Aggregicoccus sp. 17bor-14: one gene and its partner. The main gene of each other region encodes a partner of the protein of the gene in region 2 in a complex. Links are inferred from orthologs where the notes say so. Each region holds a gene or a part of one and is shown on either strand. Other genes may lie near its edges. The genes, in order: smc and FGE12_RS00840.

Region 1 (8,407 bases), on a different replicon or contig from region 2:
GCTCCAAGGCGCTGGACACCCTCAAGGTGGACGAGGGTGAGAAGTTCGGCGTGGACATCATCCGCCGCTCGGTCGAGGAGCCCCTGCGCCAGATCGTGGGCAACGGCGGCCTCGAGGGCAGCGTGATCGTGAACAAGGTGCGCGAGGGCTCCGGCTCGTTCGGCTTCAACGCCGCGACCGGCGTCTACGAGGACCTGCTCGCCGCGGGCGTCATCGACCCGGCCAAGGTGAGCCGCTACGCGCTGCAGAACGCGGCGTCCGTGGCCTCCCTCATGCTCACCACCGAGGCGATGGTCGCCGACCGCCCGAAGGACGACGACGCCAAGGGCATGCCCGCCGGCGGCATGGGCGGCATGGGCGGTATGGGCGGCATGGGGATGTAAGTCGCACCCCTTTCCTGCCTCACGCATCTCAAGACGGCCTCCGGCTCCTCGAGCCGGGGGCCGTCTGTTTTTCCGGCTCTGGGGCCCTCACGCGAGCGTGGCACGCCCGCGCCCGGACCCTTAGCTTTCACCCGATCCCCCTCTTTTCATCCCCACTCCAGGAGGCAGCACCGTGAAGCCAGTGAAGATCTTCACCACCACCTACTGCGGCTTTTGCGTCCGCGCGAAGGACCTGCTCAAGCGCAAGGGCGTGGACTACCAGGAGGTGGACGTCACCGGTGACGACGCCGCGCGCACGAAGCTCGTGGAGATGAGCGGCGGCCAGCGCACGGTGCCCCAGATCTTCATCGGGGACACCCACGTGGGTGGCTACAGCGACCTCGCGCGCCTCGACTCCGAGGGCCGCCTGGACCCGATGCTCGGCGCCTGAGCGTCCGGGCGAGCACCCCCGCTCGCCCGCAGCCTGCGCTCCCGCGTGCCTACCTTGGAGGGCAAAGCATTTGCCCCCACCCACGCGAACGGAGCGCACGACATGGCGAGCGAGCAGAAGACCGGAGCCCGGGACGTCACCTACAACCTGGTGAGCAACCTGTACCACTCCCTCAAGGGGGCGGACGCCTGCGACCAGTACATCCGGGATGCGCAGGAGGCCGGTGACCGCGAGCTCGAGGAGTTCTTCCGCGACTGCCAGGAGCAGAACCGCGACCTCGCCGAGCGCGCGAAGAACCTGCTCGGCGCGAAGCTGGGCCAGATGGAGGGCGCGTCGGCCGGAGCTTCGGGCAGCAGCTCCAGCAGCGGCAAGAAGAGCCGCGCCAAGTCCACCCCGGTGCGCGAGAGCAAGAGCCAGACGAACGCCAGCGTGAAGAGCGGCGGGACGCTGGGGGACGCCGGCCACCGCAGCGACTCCGTGGAGGACGAGATGTCCAAGGAGTCCTTCCCCGCGAGTGACGCGCCAGCGAAGTACTGAGCGCCCTACCCCGCGCCCACGCTGGCCACGAAGTCCTGGATGCGCGCGAGGCTGTCCTGGCCCAGGCGCGTGAAGCGCAGCCCCATGCCCTGCCCCTCGAGCGAGGCGTGGTGGTAGCGCACCTCGCCCACGGCCTCCACCCGCCCCAGCCGCGGCAGCTCGACGGCGAGCGAGAGCTGCTGGCCCAGGGGCAGCTGCGCCCCGAGGAAGTAGAGCCCGCCCTGGCTCAGGGAGCGGCAGGTGCCGCGCACCGGGCCCCGGGGGCCCTCGAGCCGCGCGGGGCTCGCGAGCGTGACGCGCTGCGTGTGTCGACTGTTTGTCTTGCCCGCCATGTGCTCTCACCCGTAAACAGGTACCCGCGTGTGCGCAAGCAGGCGCCCGACCCCTCCCTCGAGGGGCGGGCCCGACGCGGAGGGAGGGCTCCGAGGCCGATGGCGGACCAGCAACCCCAGACGCAGTCGCTGCGCGCCCCCCTCCCGCCTCCGCGCGTGCGCGTGGCCACCTGGGCCGTGGAGGTGCTCGCCGGGCCGGACGCGGGCCTGCGGGTGGAGACCTCCGAGGACCTGCTGCGCGTGGGCAGCGGCGAGGACAACGACCTCGTCCTCAGCGACCCCACCGTGAGCCGCCGCCACGTGGAGCTCGAGCGCGATGCGCGCGGCCTGCGCGTGCGCGACCTGGGCAGCCGCAACGGCACGCTGCTCGAGGGGCGCGGCGTGCTCCACGCCCCGCTGCAGCCCGGCGAGCGCCTGCAGCTGGGCGCGACCCGCTTGCTCGTGCGCGGGGAGACCGGCGCGCGCGAGCTCGAGCTGAGCGCGGACGCGCGCTTCGGGCAGCTGGTGGGCGCGAGCGAGCGCATGCGCCACGCCTTCGCCCTGCTGCGCCACGCCGCGGCGCACGAGGACCTGAGCCTGCTCATCGAGGGCGAGACGGGCACCGGCAAGGAGCTCGCCGCGCGCGCCGTGCACCAGCACTCCCTGCGCCAGCGGGGCCCCTTCCACGTGCTGGACTGTGCGCTCCTGCCGCCGGCCGCCGAGCGCGAGCTGTTCGGCGCTCCGGCCGGGCCGGGCCCGGACGCGCCCCCGGCCTTCGTGGGCGCGCTGGAGGCCGCGCGCGGCGGCACCCTGGTGCTGGACGAGGTGGGCGAGGTGCCGCTCTCGCTGCAGGCGCGGCTGGTGCGGGCGCTGGAGGCGCGCGAGGTGCCCGGGAGGGGGGCCCGCGTGGACCTGCGCCTGGTGGCCACCACCCAGAAGAACCTCGAGGAAGAGGTGCGCCGCGGCCGCTTCCGCGAGGACCTCTACCACCGGCTCGCGGGGCTGCGCGTGCGCCTGCCGCCCCTGCGCGCGCGGCGCGAGGACCTGCCCCTGCTCGCGCGGGCGCTGGGCGAGGAGCGCGGAGGCCCCGGAGCGCTTCCCCCTGCCCTGCTCGCGCTGCTCGAGGGCTACGACTGGCCGGGCAACGTGCGCGAGCTGCGCAACGTGCTCGAGGGGAGCGGCGCGCTGGAGGCCGCGGGAGAGGCTCCCGAGGCGGCCCGCGCGCTGCTCGCGCGGGGGCCGGGCGCGCAGGACGCGACGCTGGCCGGGGCACGTACCCCGGGGCTGTGCAAGCTGTCGTACCACGAGGCGAAGGACCGGGTGCTCGCGCAGTTCGAGCGCCACTACTTCGCCGAGGTGATGAGGGAGGTCGGCTTCGATATGCCGCGGGCAGAGGAGCGTACCGGGCTGTCGATGCAGAGCCTCTACCGGTTGTTGAAGAAGAACGGCCTTCGCATCAAGGAACTCAAGAATGCCGAAGACCTTGATAAGTGATCGCCCGCTAGTGGCCTCTCAGGGCCAGGAGGGAACCATGTTCCGTCGTCTCGCCGTCGCCGCATTCGCACTGTCCGTCGCCGCTTGCGCGAGCAAGCAGAAGGCCCCCGAGGGGAACACCCAGGGCGCTCCCGTCTCGAAGGAGACCCGGGCCCGGCTCAACAACCTCACCTACTTCGACCTGGCCACCTGCAACCCGCGCCCGCTGAAGGCGCCGGAGCCGGCGAACCAGCCGGGCATCATCGGGGCCGTGGTCGCCACCCGCCCGCAGGTGCTCGAGTGCCTCGTGGACCCGAAGAACCGCGGGCCCGCGGAGACCACCCGCGTGGTGGTGAACGCCACCGTGGACCAGACCCAGGCGAAGTTCGCCGTGTCCGGTGACAACATGACCCCGACCGGCACCGCCTGCGTGGAGAAGGTGCTCGCCGAGCGCATCCCGCTCAAGCCCCTGCCCGCCGGCGCCCAGCCGGTGACGGCCCAGGCCGAGATCGTCCACGGCGGCCGCGCTCCGGCCGTCACCATGGGCATCAACCCGGCCAGCGACATCGCGGGCACCATCCGCCTGAACCAGCCGCACTTCTGCGAGTGCTACGCGGACTACCAGGACAGCGTGCCGCCCGAGCTGAAGGTGGCGCTGGACCTGCCGGCGAAGGCGACGAAGCTCTCGCCCCCCGCCTTCGAGCCGGCGCCGGGCGCCGAGAAGCTCACCGCCTGCCTCACCCAGAAGCTGCAGGCGCTGGACTTCACCGCCACCGACGCGGAGACGAAGCTGCCGGCCTACCCCTTCTTCGCCATCAACTCCAACGCCGGTGAGGCGGCGGCGGGCCTCGCCGAGGACCTGCGCTTCACCCACCTGGACGCGGTGCGCGGCCAGCGCGTGGCGGACGTGGCCATGGCGGTGGGCAGCCGCGTGAACGCGGTCACCACCTACGACGCGGCCGTGGTCGCCTACAAGGCGAACCCCAAGAAGGTGAACCCCCAGGAGCTGGTGGACAAGTGCGCCGCCCTGGTGAAGGCGGACGACACCTGGATCGCCTCGCTGACGAAGCAGGGCGAGCTCGCGGACCGCACCCTCGCCTTCGTGCAGGAGAGCAAGGCGAAGGACCCGGCGTGGGGCGAGGTCGAGGCCCCGGCGCAGGCCCAGGTGGACACCGCCAAGAAGGACCTCGCCGAGGCGCAGGCCGCGAAGGTGGCGGACCAGAAGGTGTGCCCGAAGGTGAGCTACAAGCAGAAGTAGCTTCGAGCGCGAGCTCCTGAAGCACGAAGGGCGCGGCACCCGACTCGGGGGCCGCGCCCTTTCTCGTTCCAGCGCCCGGGGGCCTAGGCGGCCGAGGCGTTGTCGTTGGCGGCCGCGGCCTCCTTCAGCTTCACGCTGACGAGCTTGGAGATGCCGGGCTCCTCCATGGTGACGCCGTAGAGCGTGTCGGCGACCTCCATGGTGCGCTTGTTGTGGGTGATGAGGATGAACTGCGACTGCTTGCTCATCTCCTTCACCATGTCGTTGTAGCGGCCCACGTTGCCCTCATCGAGCGGCGCGTCCACCTCGTCCAGGAGGCAGAAGGGGGTGGGCTTGATGAGGAAGATGGCGAAGATGAGCGCCACGGCGGTGAGCGCCTTCTCGCCGCCGGAGAGCAAGTTCACGCTCTGCAGCTTCTTGCCGGGCGGCTGGCTGACGATCTCCACGCCCTGCTCCGCGCCGGGGCCCTCGTCGGTGAGGATGAGGCTCGCGCGGCCCCCGCCGAAGAGGCGCGGGAAGATGGCCTGGAACTTCTCGTTCACCACGTCGAAGGTCTGCTTGAAGCGCTCGCGGCTGGTGGCGTCGATCTTCACGATCGCCTCGCGCAGCTGCTCGATGGAGCCGGTGAGGTCCTTCTTCTGCTCGCTGAGGAAGCGGAAGCGCTTCTCCAGCTCCGCGTGCTCCTCGATCGCCGTGAGGTTGATCTCCCCCATGCGCTCGAGCTGCGCGCGCAGGTCCTTGAGCTCGCCTTCCGTCTCGGGGGCGAGCGGGGCGAGCAGGTGGAAGCGGTGCAGCTCCTGGCCCAGCTCCACCAGGTGGCGCTCGCGGATGCCCTCCACCAGGTGGGTGAGCTCCAGCTCGATCTCGCGCTCCTTGAGCGAGCTCGCGCTCAGCCCCTGGATGAGCGAGTCCACGCGGGTGCGCAGCTCGCGCAGCGCGTTCTCCTGCTCGCGCACCTCGCCGCTCGAGAGGGCGTGCGCACTGCGGCGCCCCTCCAGGCTCTCCTGCCCCGCGCGGTACTCCTCGCGGCGCCCGCTGCACGCGGCCTCGGTCTCCGCCATGCGGGCCTTGAGGTCCTCCACGCGGGAGGAGCCCTCGCCCACCGCGGCCTGCAGCCGCTGCACCCGGGCCCCCATCTCGGCCTTCTGCGAGAGCAGGCTCTCCAGCTCCTTGCGCGCCGCCTCGCCGCGCTCGCTGCCCGCGGCCACCTTCACCCGCAGCGCGGTGAGCTCGTTGGAGAGCGTGTCCGCGCGGTGGCGCAGGGTCTCCAGCTCCGCGGTCATCTGGCGCACCTTCTCCTCGCGCGCCTCGCGGTCCGCCTGGCCGTGGGCCACCTCGCCGCGGCTGCTCTCCTCCTCGTGCACCAGCGCCTGGTGCGCGTGGGCGAGCTGGCCCTCCTCGGTGTCCAGCTGGGCGAGCCGCTCGCGGATGCGCGCGAGGTCCTCGCCCGCCTTGTGCAGGTCCTTCTCCTGGCTCGCGAGGTTCAGCTCCTCGGCGTGCTGGTTCTTCGCGAGCCCCTTGAGCACCCCTTCCGCGTGGCCCATCTGCTTCTGCAGGGCGTAGTGGCGGGTGAGGATCTCGTTGTAGCGCTCCTCCACCCGCGCGACCTCGGCGGAGAGCTCCTGGATCTCGCGCTTCTTCTGCAGCGCGCCCACCGCCGCGCCCTCGAGCGTGCCGCCGGTGAGGGTGCCGTCCGGGCGGAACACCTCGCCCTCCAGCGTGACCAGGGTGTAGCCCGCGCCCTCCCCGTCCCCGTCGCCCGCGTAGGCGCGCGCGGTCGCCAGGTCCTGCACGATGACCACGTTGCCCAGCAGCGCCTGCACCACCGGGCGCAGGGGCTCCTCACACGTCACCTCGCCGAAGGCGGCCGCGAGCACGCCGCGCCGCGAGAGGTCCGGCGCCGCGATGGGGCTCTCCGTGCGCGGCACGGGCAGGAAGGAGCCGCGCCCCTCGGAGAGGTCGCGCAGGTACTCCACCAGCTCGAAGCCGCGCTCGCGGCTCTCCACCACCACGTGCTGCAGCCGCTCGCCGAGCGCCGCCTCCACCGCGCGCTCGTAGCGCGCGGACACGGAGATGACGTCCGCGACGAGGCCGAAGATGCCCTGCTCGCGCGCGGCGCTGCCCGCGCGCAGCATCACCGCGCGCACGCCGCGGTCGAAGCCGTCGTAGTTCTTCTGGATGTCCTGCAGGCTGCCCAGCCGGCTGCGCTTGTCGCTCAGCTCCTCGCGCAGGGAGATGACCTGGATCTCGTTCTCCGCGAAGGCCTCGCGGGTGCGCACCAGGGCCTCCTCCTCGTGCCCCTTGCGCTCGGCGAGCTCGTGGGCGAGCTGGCGGCTCTCCTCCACGCGCCGGGCCACGTCCGCGCGCGCGGCGTCCAGCTCGCGCTCCTGCTCGCGCAGGCCCTCCGCCTCGCCGCGGTTCTTCGCGCGCCGGGTCTCGAGGTCCGCGCGCTGGCGGGCGAGGTTCACCAGGTTGTTCTCGTGGTTGGCGAGCCGGGTGGCCACCCCCACCAGCGCCTGGCGCTCCTGCTCGAGGCGCAGGGCGATCTCGGTCTGCAGCTGGGTGGCGCGGCGCAGCTCCTCCTGCGCCACCTGCATCGCGACCTCGTCCTCCTTCCACGCCCCGGCGATGCCGCTCAGCTCGGCCTCGCGCGCGCCCAGCGTGCCCTCGACCTCGGCCTGGCGCGCGAGCAGCGCGTCCAGCTCGGCCTGACTCGCGGCCACGCGCGCGCCCGTCTCCTCCAGGTCCTTGCGCCAGTAGGAGAGGTCCTGGTCGTCGCGCTGCACGGCGCTCTCCAGGCCGTGCACCTGCTCGGCCAGGGCCTGCAGCGCGGCCGCCTCGGCCTCGATCTCCCCGCGGCGCTGGGCGATGGTCTGCTCCAGCTCGCGCACGCGCTCGAGGCTCTCCTTCTCCTCGCCGCCCAGGTTCTCGAGGCGCGCCTGCAGCACCTTCTTCTCCGCCTGCAGCTCGAGGTAGCGGTGGCTCGCCGAGTGCAGCTCGATCTCGCGCATCTGGCTCTTGAGCTTGCGGTACTTCTCGGCCTTCTTCGCCTGGCGCGCGAGCGTGTCGAGCCGCTTCTCCAGCTCGTTGGTGATGTCGGTCACGCGCAGGAGGTTCGCCTCGGTGGCCTCCATCTTGCGCTCGGCCGCCTTGCGCCGCGCCTTGTACTTGGTGATGCCGGCCGCCTCCTCGATGAGGCTGCGGCGATCCTCGGGCTTCGAGGACACGATGAGGCCCACGCGGCCCTGCTCGATGATGGAGTAGGCGCGGGTGCCCACGCCGGTGCCGAGGAACAGCTCGGTGATGTCGAGCAGGCGGCACACGGTCTTGTTGATGAGGTACTCGCTCTCGCCGCTGCGGAAGAGGCGGCGGGTGACCGTGATCTCGGGGAAGCCCTGGTACTGGGGCGCGAGCTGGTCGCCCTCGTCCACGTGGAAGGTGAGGCTCACCTCGGCCATCGACAGCGGCGCCTTGGACTCGGAGCCGTTGAAGATGACGTCCTCCATGCCGCGGCCGCGCAGGTTCTTCGCGCTCTGCTCGCCCATCACCCAGCGGATGGAGTCCACCACGTTGCTCTTGCCGCAGCCGTTGGGGCCGACGATGCCGGTGACCCCATCGTCGAAGCTGAACACGCTCCGCTCCATGAACGACTTGAAGCCGGTGATGTCCAGGCGCTTGATTCGCATGCCTTGTGAGCTCCTCTAGGAGGCGGGGCGAGAGATGTGGGGGCGCGCCGGAGGCCGAAAAATCGGCCCGCGCGGCGCTCGCAGGAGTAACACGCCGAATTTCGGACGATCAAGCATGACGAGGCATGACCCTACATGCGTGGCCGTTTCCCACGCGCCCTGGTGCGCCCTTCGGGTAGCCGGAGTGGAGTGCTCGCTGCCCGACGGCGCGGGTTGAAATGCTGCGCGTGCACCCTACCTTCCCCTGAATCTTTCAGGAGGAAGCCCACGTACACGCCCCTGCTCGCTCTCTCGCTGCTCATCCAGGCAGCCCCGGCTCCTGCGGCGGC
Region 2 (7,260 bases):
CGCCGGACGCGCGCACCGCGGCGGGCGCGCGCGACCTGGCGATGCTCGAGCTGCTCTACGCCACGGGCCTTCGCGTGAGCGAGCTGGTGGGGCTCTCCATCAACGACGTGCAGCTGGGCGCGGGCTACCTCGTGGCCAAGGGCAAGGGATCCAAGGAGCGCATCGTGCCGGTGGGCAGCGTGGCGGTGGAGCGCGTGCAGGCCTACCTCGCGGGCCCGCGGGCTGCGCTGCTGGGCAAGCGCGCGGCGAGGGCGCTCTTCGTCACCCCGCGCGGCGCGGGCCTCACCCGGCAGGGCTTCTGGAAGCTGCTCAAGCGCTATGCGCTCAAGGCGGGCATTCAGAAGCAGATCTCCCCGCACAAGCTGCGCCACTCCTTCGCCACGCACCTGGTGGAGCGCGGCGCGGACCTGCGCGCCGTGCAGGCCATGCTCGGCCACGCGGACCTCGCCACCACGCAGATCTACACGCATGTGAACGGCGCGCGGCTGCGCTCGGTCTACGACAAGCACCACCCGCGCAGCGGCTGAGCTGCGGTTCGCCCGCTGCAGCGCTCCCACGCGGCGGGGAGCGCCCGGCTCAGCGCAGGGCCGGAATCCCGTACGGATCCGTGCGCCGGCGCGCCTGTGGCCCCGCGCCCTCCGGCGCGAGCCGCACGAGGCCCGCCGCCATCAGCCGCCTCAGGGCGCGCGAGGCCGCGAGCTCGCCCATCGCCGCGCTGCGCAGCGTCTGCGTGACGGAGCGGCCGCCGCGCAGCTTCGCGAAGAGGTAGAGGTCGTCCGCGGTGAGCTGCGCCGGCGCCGAGCGGGGCAGGGGCTCGAAGTGCAGCCGCCCTTCCAGCGCTCGCAGCTCCTCGGCGAGCGAGGCCGCGAGCCGCGCCTCCGCCTCCCGGTAGAGCGCCTGGGCCTCGGGCACCGGGGCGCGCTCCAGCGCCTGGGCGGCGAGCGCCACGGCGCTCTCGAAGCGCCCGGCGGCGAGGTGCCGGCGCGCGAGCGCGAGCAGCTCGGCGAGCGCCGCGGCCTCGCCCACGCGGCTTCCTGCATCCGTGCGCGGGGTGAGCGCGCCGCGGCGGTAGAGCTGCACCAGCCGCCGCGCGCAGAAGAGGGGTCCCTCGGCCGGGGCGGCGAGCAGCTCGTCCAGCGCGGCGCCCGCCTCGGCGAGCGCGAGCAGCCGCTCCTCCTCCTCACCCACGCCCTCCACCGCGAACTGGCGGTAGACGCGAAAGCGCGTGTCCGGGGCAGGGAAGAGCGCGCGGAAGACCCGCCACTCGCGCAGGCGCGCCACCGCGTCCCGGTGCAGCGAGCCCAGCGGGAGCCGCAGCTCCACGCCGCGCGCGAGCGCAGGCGCTCCGGGCGTGAACTCCAGCTCCCCGGACTGCCAGCCGTAGCTGTCGAAGAGGGCCTCGCGCGCCTTGTGCTCCAGCGCCTCCAGGAGCCGCGGCTGCTCCACGAAGCCGCGCTCGACGAGGAAGGCCCCGAAGGGCTGCCCCAGCGCCTCGGCGGCCTCGAAGGCGGCCGCCGCGCGCGCCGGCGCCAGCACGCCCAGGCGCACCAGCACCTGCGACAGGTGCTCCGTGGGGTCGCTCGAGCTCGACGCCACCAGCGCGCCCTCGCGGAAGTAGAAGCGCCGCACCGTGCCCCCGCGCTCCACGCGCAGGATGCCGTCCGTGAGCGTGCGCTCGAAGAGCGCGGGCACCAGCAGCTGCAGCCCGTAGCTCGCGAGGCTTCCCTTGAAGTGCTCCATGCAAGGCCGAAGGGTAGCCAACCCGGCGAGCGGTCTCAAGGAGCTGATCTTCCTACATATTTGCGCTCTTGCCGGAAGCGCCGTCGTGCGGGGTCCCTTTCGGTTAGGGTTGGCTGACCTATGCGGATCCTCTCCGGCGTCCAATCCTCGGGCCGACTGCACCTGGGCAACTACTACGGCGCCATCCGGCAGTTCGTGGAGCTGCAGCAGGAGGGCGAGGCCCTCTACTTCATCGCCAACCTCCACGCGCTCAACACCGTGCGCGACCCCCGGCTCGCCTCGGAGCTCACCCGCGAGACGGCGCTCGCCTTCCTCTCGCTCGGGGTGGACCCGAACAAGTCGCTGCTCTTCCGCCAGAGCGACGTGCCCGAGGTGACCGAGCTGTACTGGATCCTCGGCACCGTGGTGCCGCAGTCGCACCTGGAGCGCGCCCACAGCTACAAGGACAAGGTCGCGCGCGGCATCTCCCCGGACTTCGGGCTCTTCGCCTACCCGGTGCTGATGGCCGCGGACATCCTGCTCTACGGCTCGGACCTGGTGCCGGTGGGCAAGGACCAGGTGCAGCACATCGAGTTCGCGCGCGACTGGGCGACCAAGTTCAACGTCACCTACGTGCCCGGCTACGACCCGGCGGACCCCGAGGGGCGCAAGAGCAAGGCGCCCGGCATCCTCAAGCTGCCGGCCCCGCGCATCCAGGAGAACACCGCCATCATCCCCGGCGTGGACGGACAGAAAATGTCCAAGTCCTACGGCAACACCATCGAGATGTTCGGGGAGGAGAAGGAGGTCAAGAAGCGCATCATGGGCATCAAGACGGACTCCACCCCCGTGGAGGCGCCCAAGCCCACCCAGGACGCGCCCCTCTACCAGCTGCTGCAGGTGATGCTCCCGCCCTCCGAGTTCAAGGAGGTGGACGCCTCCTGGCGCGCGGGCGGCAAGGGCTACGGCGAGTACAAGAAGAAGCTGCTCGAGGCCTTCCACACCACCTTCGACGGGCCCCGCGCCCGCCGCGCCGAGCTGGTGGGAGACCCCGCCGAGCTCGAGCGCATCCTGCAGGCGGGCGCCGAGCGCGCGCGCGCCCTCGCGGCCCCCATCGTGGACCAGGTGCGCCGCGCAGTCGGCCTGCGCTGAAGCCTCGCGCTGACGGGCAGGCAGGCGCGGCAGGGGGCTGAACATTTGACCCCCCGGGGGGCCGCTGCTAGACACCCCCGCTTGGTGCGCGCAGGGGCCGGAAAATCGGGCCTTTGCGCGCACGTTCACCCCCAACCCGCTGCTTGCCGGGAGCCTGAGGACGTCACGGAGTGAGTGAAGGCCGTCGCGCTGCACCGCCCGACGAGGCGCTCAGCGAAGGAGACGCGCCGGCGTTGTCGCCGGCCGCCGCCTTCCGCGTTGCGCTGCCCAACTTCGAGGGGCCGCTCGATCTCCTGCTGCACCTCATCCGCGAGCACCGGGTCGACATCTTCGACATCCCGATCGCGCTGATCACCGAGAAGTACCTCGAGCAGCTCGAGCGGATGCGCGAGATCGATCTCGACATCGCGGGCGAGTTCCTGGTGATGGCCGCGACGCTCGGCCACATCAAGAGCCGCCTGCTCCTGCCGCGCCAGGAGGCCGCCCAGGCCGCGGAGAGCGTGGAGGCGCTCGAGGAGCAGCGCGACCCGCGCGCCGAGCTCGTGCGCCGCCTGCTCGACTACCAGAAGTACAAGGACGCGGCCGAGATGCTCGCGAAGCAGGACATCCTCGACCGCGACGTCTTCGCCCGGAAGGTCCCGGTCGAGGCCGTGCCCATCCCCGAGGAGGAGGTGGGCCTGCAGGAGTTCAGCGTCCTCAAGCTCATCGAGGCGCTCGACCGCGTCCTCGAGCGCCTGACGCCCAAGCTGCAGCACGAGGTCGTGCGCGAGACCTTCAGCATCAGCGAGGCCATCCTCAAGGTGGCGGAGAAGGTGCTCGCAGGTGGCAACCAGGCGAGCTTCGAGAGCCTCTTCGAGGACGTGCGCACCCGCCACCAGATCGTGGTGACCTTCCTGGCCATCCTCGAGATGTGCAAGCGCCGCCTGCTGCGCGTCTCCCAGGCCGAGGCGGGCCAGGACATCATCCTCACACCCAACGGCGACGCCCTGGAGCGCCTGGTGCCCACGGAGGTGGACGAGAGTGACTACCGGTAAGGATCCCGAGGGCGGCACCGGCGGCCCCAGCCCCTTCTCCGAGGAGGAGATCGCGGCCGTCACCGGCCCCGGCGGCGAGTCGGACCTGGACGACGTGGAGGCGGCCGCCATCGAGGAGGGCGGCCCCGACTTCGAGACCCCCTTCGAGAAGCTCGTCCAGAAGAGCCGCAAGCTCAGCGCGGAGCGCGTGCGCACCGTGGTGGAGAGCCTGCTCTTCGTCTCGGACAAGCCGCTCACGCTCGACCAGCTCTTCGAGAGCTCGGGCATCGACCGCGAGCTCATCACCAAGGCGCTGGATCAGCTCGGCGGCATCCACCGCGAGGGCATCAGCGGCATCGTGCTCTACGAGGTCGCGGGCGGCTGGCAGTTCCGCACCGATCCGCACTCCGCCGAGTACGTGCGCCGCTTCCTCCAGGTGAAGCCGCAGCGCCTCACGCGCGCCGCCGTGGAGACGCTCGCGATCATCGCCTACCGCCAGCCCGTCACCCGCCCCGAGGTGGAGGACATCCGCGGCGTGGACTGCGGCGCGGTCCTCAAGGCGCTCCTGGATCGCAAGCTGGTGAAGATCCTCGGCAAGAAGGAGGAGGTGGGCCGCCCCATCCTCTACGGCACCACCCGCGAGTTCCTCGAGTTCTTCGCGCTCAAGGACCTGAGCAGCCTGCCCACCCTGCGCGAGTTCCACGAGCTCACCCAGGAGCACCAGGACATTGTAGAGAAGGAGAGCGGACCCCGTCCTACTGCCGCGGGCACCGTGGAGACCCTTGCGGACCCGGAGTTCCAGGCCCGCATGGAGAAGAGCACCCAGGCGAGCGAGGCCGCCCTCGAGATCCTCGAGGAGGCGCTCGCCGCCGCAGAGAAGACCCAGAAGGCGAGTGCCTCCGCGCTCGCCGCCCAGACTCCGGCCGAACCGCCGGAACCCAAGCCCGAGTAGAAGGGCCGCAATGCCCCCGCGAGAGCGGGCGCCCAGAGAGAAGAGCGCAACATCATGGCCGAAAGACTGCAGAAGTACCTCGCCCGCGCGGGCGTCGCCTCCCGTCGTCACGCCGAGGAGCTGATCACCGCGGGCCGCGTGAAGGTGAACAACCAGACCATCACCGAGCTCGGCAGCCGTGTGGAGCCCGGCACCGACCTCGTCTCCGTGGACGGCAAGCTCGTGCAGCCGCCCGAGAAGTCCTCGTACTACCTGCTCTACAAGCCCACCGGCGTGGTCACCACGCTCTCGGACCCGCAGGGCCGGCCCACCGTCGCGGACTACATCGCGGATACGGACAAGCGCCTCTTCCCCGTCGGCCGCCTCGACTACGACGCCGAGGGCGCGCTGCTCTTCACGGACGACGGTGCGCTCGCGCACAAGCTCACCCACCCGAGCTTCCAGGTGCCGCGCACCTACCTCACCAAGGTGAAGGGCGTGCCGGATACGGCCACGCTCGAGAAGCTGCGCGGCGGCGTGCGGCTCGAGGACGGCATGGCCACGCCCGTCTCGGTCGACGTGCACGAGAAGGCGGAGGCCAACACCTGGCTGCGGATCGTGGTCGCCGAGGGGCGGCCCCACCTCATCAAGCGCCTGTGCGCCGCGGTCGGTCACCCCGTGCTTCGCCTCTACCGCCCCAACTACGCCGGCGTGAACGTGGAGGGGCTGCGCCCCGGGCAGCTGCGCACGCTCACCGGCCAGGAGATCCGCCTCCTCAACGAGGTGGCCGAGGGCCGCGCCGAGGCGCCCAACCCCAAGAGCTTCAAGCTGCCGCCGCGCCGCCATGGCCGCGCGGCGCCGGGCTTCGAGACCTTCGATGGGGATGACGGCGCCGAGGACGGTGACGAGGCCGCGCCGCCGCCTGCGCGCCGGCCCGCCGCGGGTGCACCCGCCAGGGGCCGCGCGGAGGGTGGCAGTCGTCCGGCCTTCAGCGCGGGGCGCCGCGGGCTCGAGAGCGAGGCGCCCGTGCGCAAGAGCACCGGCGAGCGCGCGGCCGAGGCGCTCGGCCGCGGCATGGAGGAGGAGGCCCGGCCGGCGCGCAAGAGCTTCGGCGGCGGCGAGCGGCCCGCGCGCAAGGGCTTTGGGGCAGGCGGCGATCGCCCCGCTCGCGGTGGGTTCGGCGGTGGCTCGGAGCGCCCGGCGCGCAAGAGCTTCGGGGGAGACGAGCGCCCGTCTCGCGGTGGCTTCGGCGGCGGCTCGGAGCGCCCTGCGCGCAAGAGCTTCGGTGGAGACGAGCGCCCGGCGCGCAAGAGCTTCGGGGGCGACGAGCGTCCGGCTCGCAAGAGCTTCGGGGGCAATGAGCGTCCATCGCGCGGCGGCTTCGGGGGCTCCGAGCGCAAGAGCTTCGGTGGCGGCTCCGAGCGTCCGGCGCGTGGTGGCTTCGGTGGCGGCGCGGAGCGCAAGAGCTTCGGTGGCTCCGAGCGTCCGTCTCGCGGCGGTGACGAGCGGCCCGGCCGTCGGGGCTTCGAGGGTGGCTCGGAGCGGCCCGCCCGCAAGAGCTTCGGCGGTGGCGACGAGCGGCCCGCCCGCAAGAGCTTCGGCGCTGGCGACGAGCGGCCTGCGCGCAAGAGCTTCGGCGGTGGCGACGAGCGGCCCACGCGCCGTGCCTTCGCGGGCGACGATCGGCCCGCGCGCGGCGGCGCTGAGCGGCCCACGCGCCGTGCCTTCGCGGGCGATGACCGGCCCGCGCGCGGCGGCGACGACCGTCCGGCGCGCAAGCCCTTCGGCGGCGGGGCAGGGCGCGGGGGCTTCGGTTCCGAGGACCGTCCTGCGCGCCGCAGCTTCGGCGGTGCCCCGGAGCGCGCGCCGCGCGGCGGCGGTGAGCGGGGCGAGCGTCCTGCGCGGGGCGGCTCCGGCGGGGGCGAGCGGCCTCAGCGCGGTGGCGCGGGCGGCAGCGAGCGCCCTGCGCGCAAGGGCTTCGGCGCGGCGGGCGGGCGGGCCGAGGGCGGAGATCGCCCGGGTTTCACCGACTGGCGCGAGCGCAAGTCCCAGGGCCCCGCGCGCTGGACGACGGACCGGCCGCGGCCGGGTGGCAACCGCCCCCGTCCCGGCGGCCCGCGCAAGCCCCGCTGAGGCGGGCGCGCGGCATGCGCTGAGCAGCGACGCATTGATATAACCCGGGGGCTGCGAGAAGCCCCCAACCACCGGTGACCGATGCGAACCCGCGCGTGCTCCACTCTCGTCCTGGCCCTGCTCCTCTGCGCCAGCTGCGGCCGGGGGCGGGACCAGCTCCTCGCGGACCTGCAGAGCCCGCGTCCCGAGACGCGCGCGCAGGCCGTGAAGGAGCTCGCGAAGCAGGGGCGCGCCGAGGATCTCGCGCTCTTCACGCAGGCCGCGAAGGACCTCACCCCGGTGGTGCGCAGCGAGGCCGCCGTGGCGCTGGGC

The links.
Region 1: the proteins of FGE12_RS00840 (region 2) and smc are in contact, whole or in part, in a crystal structure (PDB 3ZGX), measured with the Bacillus subtilis proteins. The link is inferred for Aggregicoccus sp. 17bor-14 from one-to-one orthologs.

What each region holds. Positions count from the first base shown.
Region 1 is NZ_VJZZ01000004.1:52,982-61,388, forward strand. The notes cover bases 4,276-8,407. They hold smc (chromosome segregation protein SMC), read right to left. Parts: upstream 8,079-8,407; coding sequence 4,476-8,078; downstream 4,276-4,475. Other genes in these bases: FGE12_RS08965 (hypothetical protein), read left to right, coding at 4,276-4,392; FGE12_RS08975 (hypothetical protein), read left to right, coding at 8,268-8,407. Outside these bases: groL (chaperonin GroEL), read left to right, coding at 1-383; grxC (glutaredoxin 3), read left to right, coding at 556-813; FGE12_RS08950 (hypothetical protein), read left to right, coding at 916-1,350; FGE12_RS08955 (PilZ domain-containing protein), read right to left, coding at 1,356-1,682; FGE12_RS08960 (sigma 54-interacting transcriptional regulator), read left to right, coding at 1,782-3,155; more of FGE12_RS08965, read left to right, coding at 3,193-4,275. UniProt on the Bacillus subtilis protein: Required for chromosome condensation and partitioning.
Region 2 is NZ_VJZZ01000001.1:178,751-186,010, reverse strand. The notes cover bases 1,989-4,973. They hold FGE12_RS00840 (segregation/condensation protein A), read left to right. Parts: upstream 1,989-3,041; coding sequence 3,042-3,905; downstream 3,906-4,973. Other genes in these bases: FGE12_RS00830 (pseudouridine synthase), read left to right, coding at 4,891-4,973; scpB (SMC-Scp complex subunit ScpB), read left to right, coding at 3,892-4,836; trpS (tryptophan--tRNA ligase), read left to right, coding at 1,989-2,871. Outside these bases: site-specific tyrosine recombinase XerD, read left to right, coding at 1-527; FGE12_RS00850 (DUF4388 domain-containing protein), read right to left, coding at 577-1,740; more of trpS, read left to right, coding at 1,861-1,988; more of FGE12_RS00830, read left to right, coding at 4,974-6,948; FGE12_RS00825 (HEAT repeat domain-containing protein), read left to right, coding at 7,030-7,260. UniProt on the Bacillus subtilis protein: Participates in chromosomal partition during cell division. May act via the formation of a condensin-like complex containing Smc and ScpB that pull DNA away from mid-cell into both cell halves.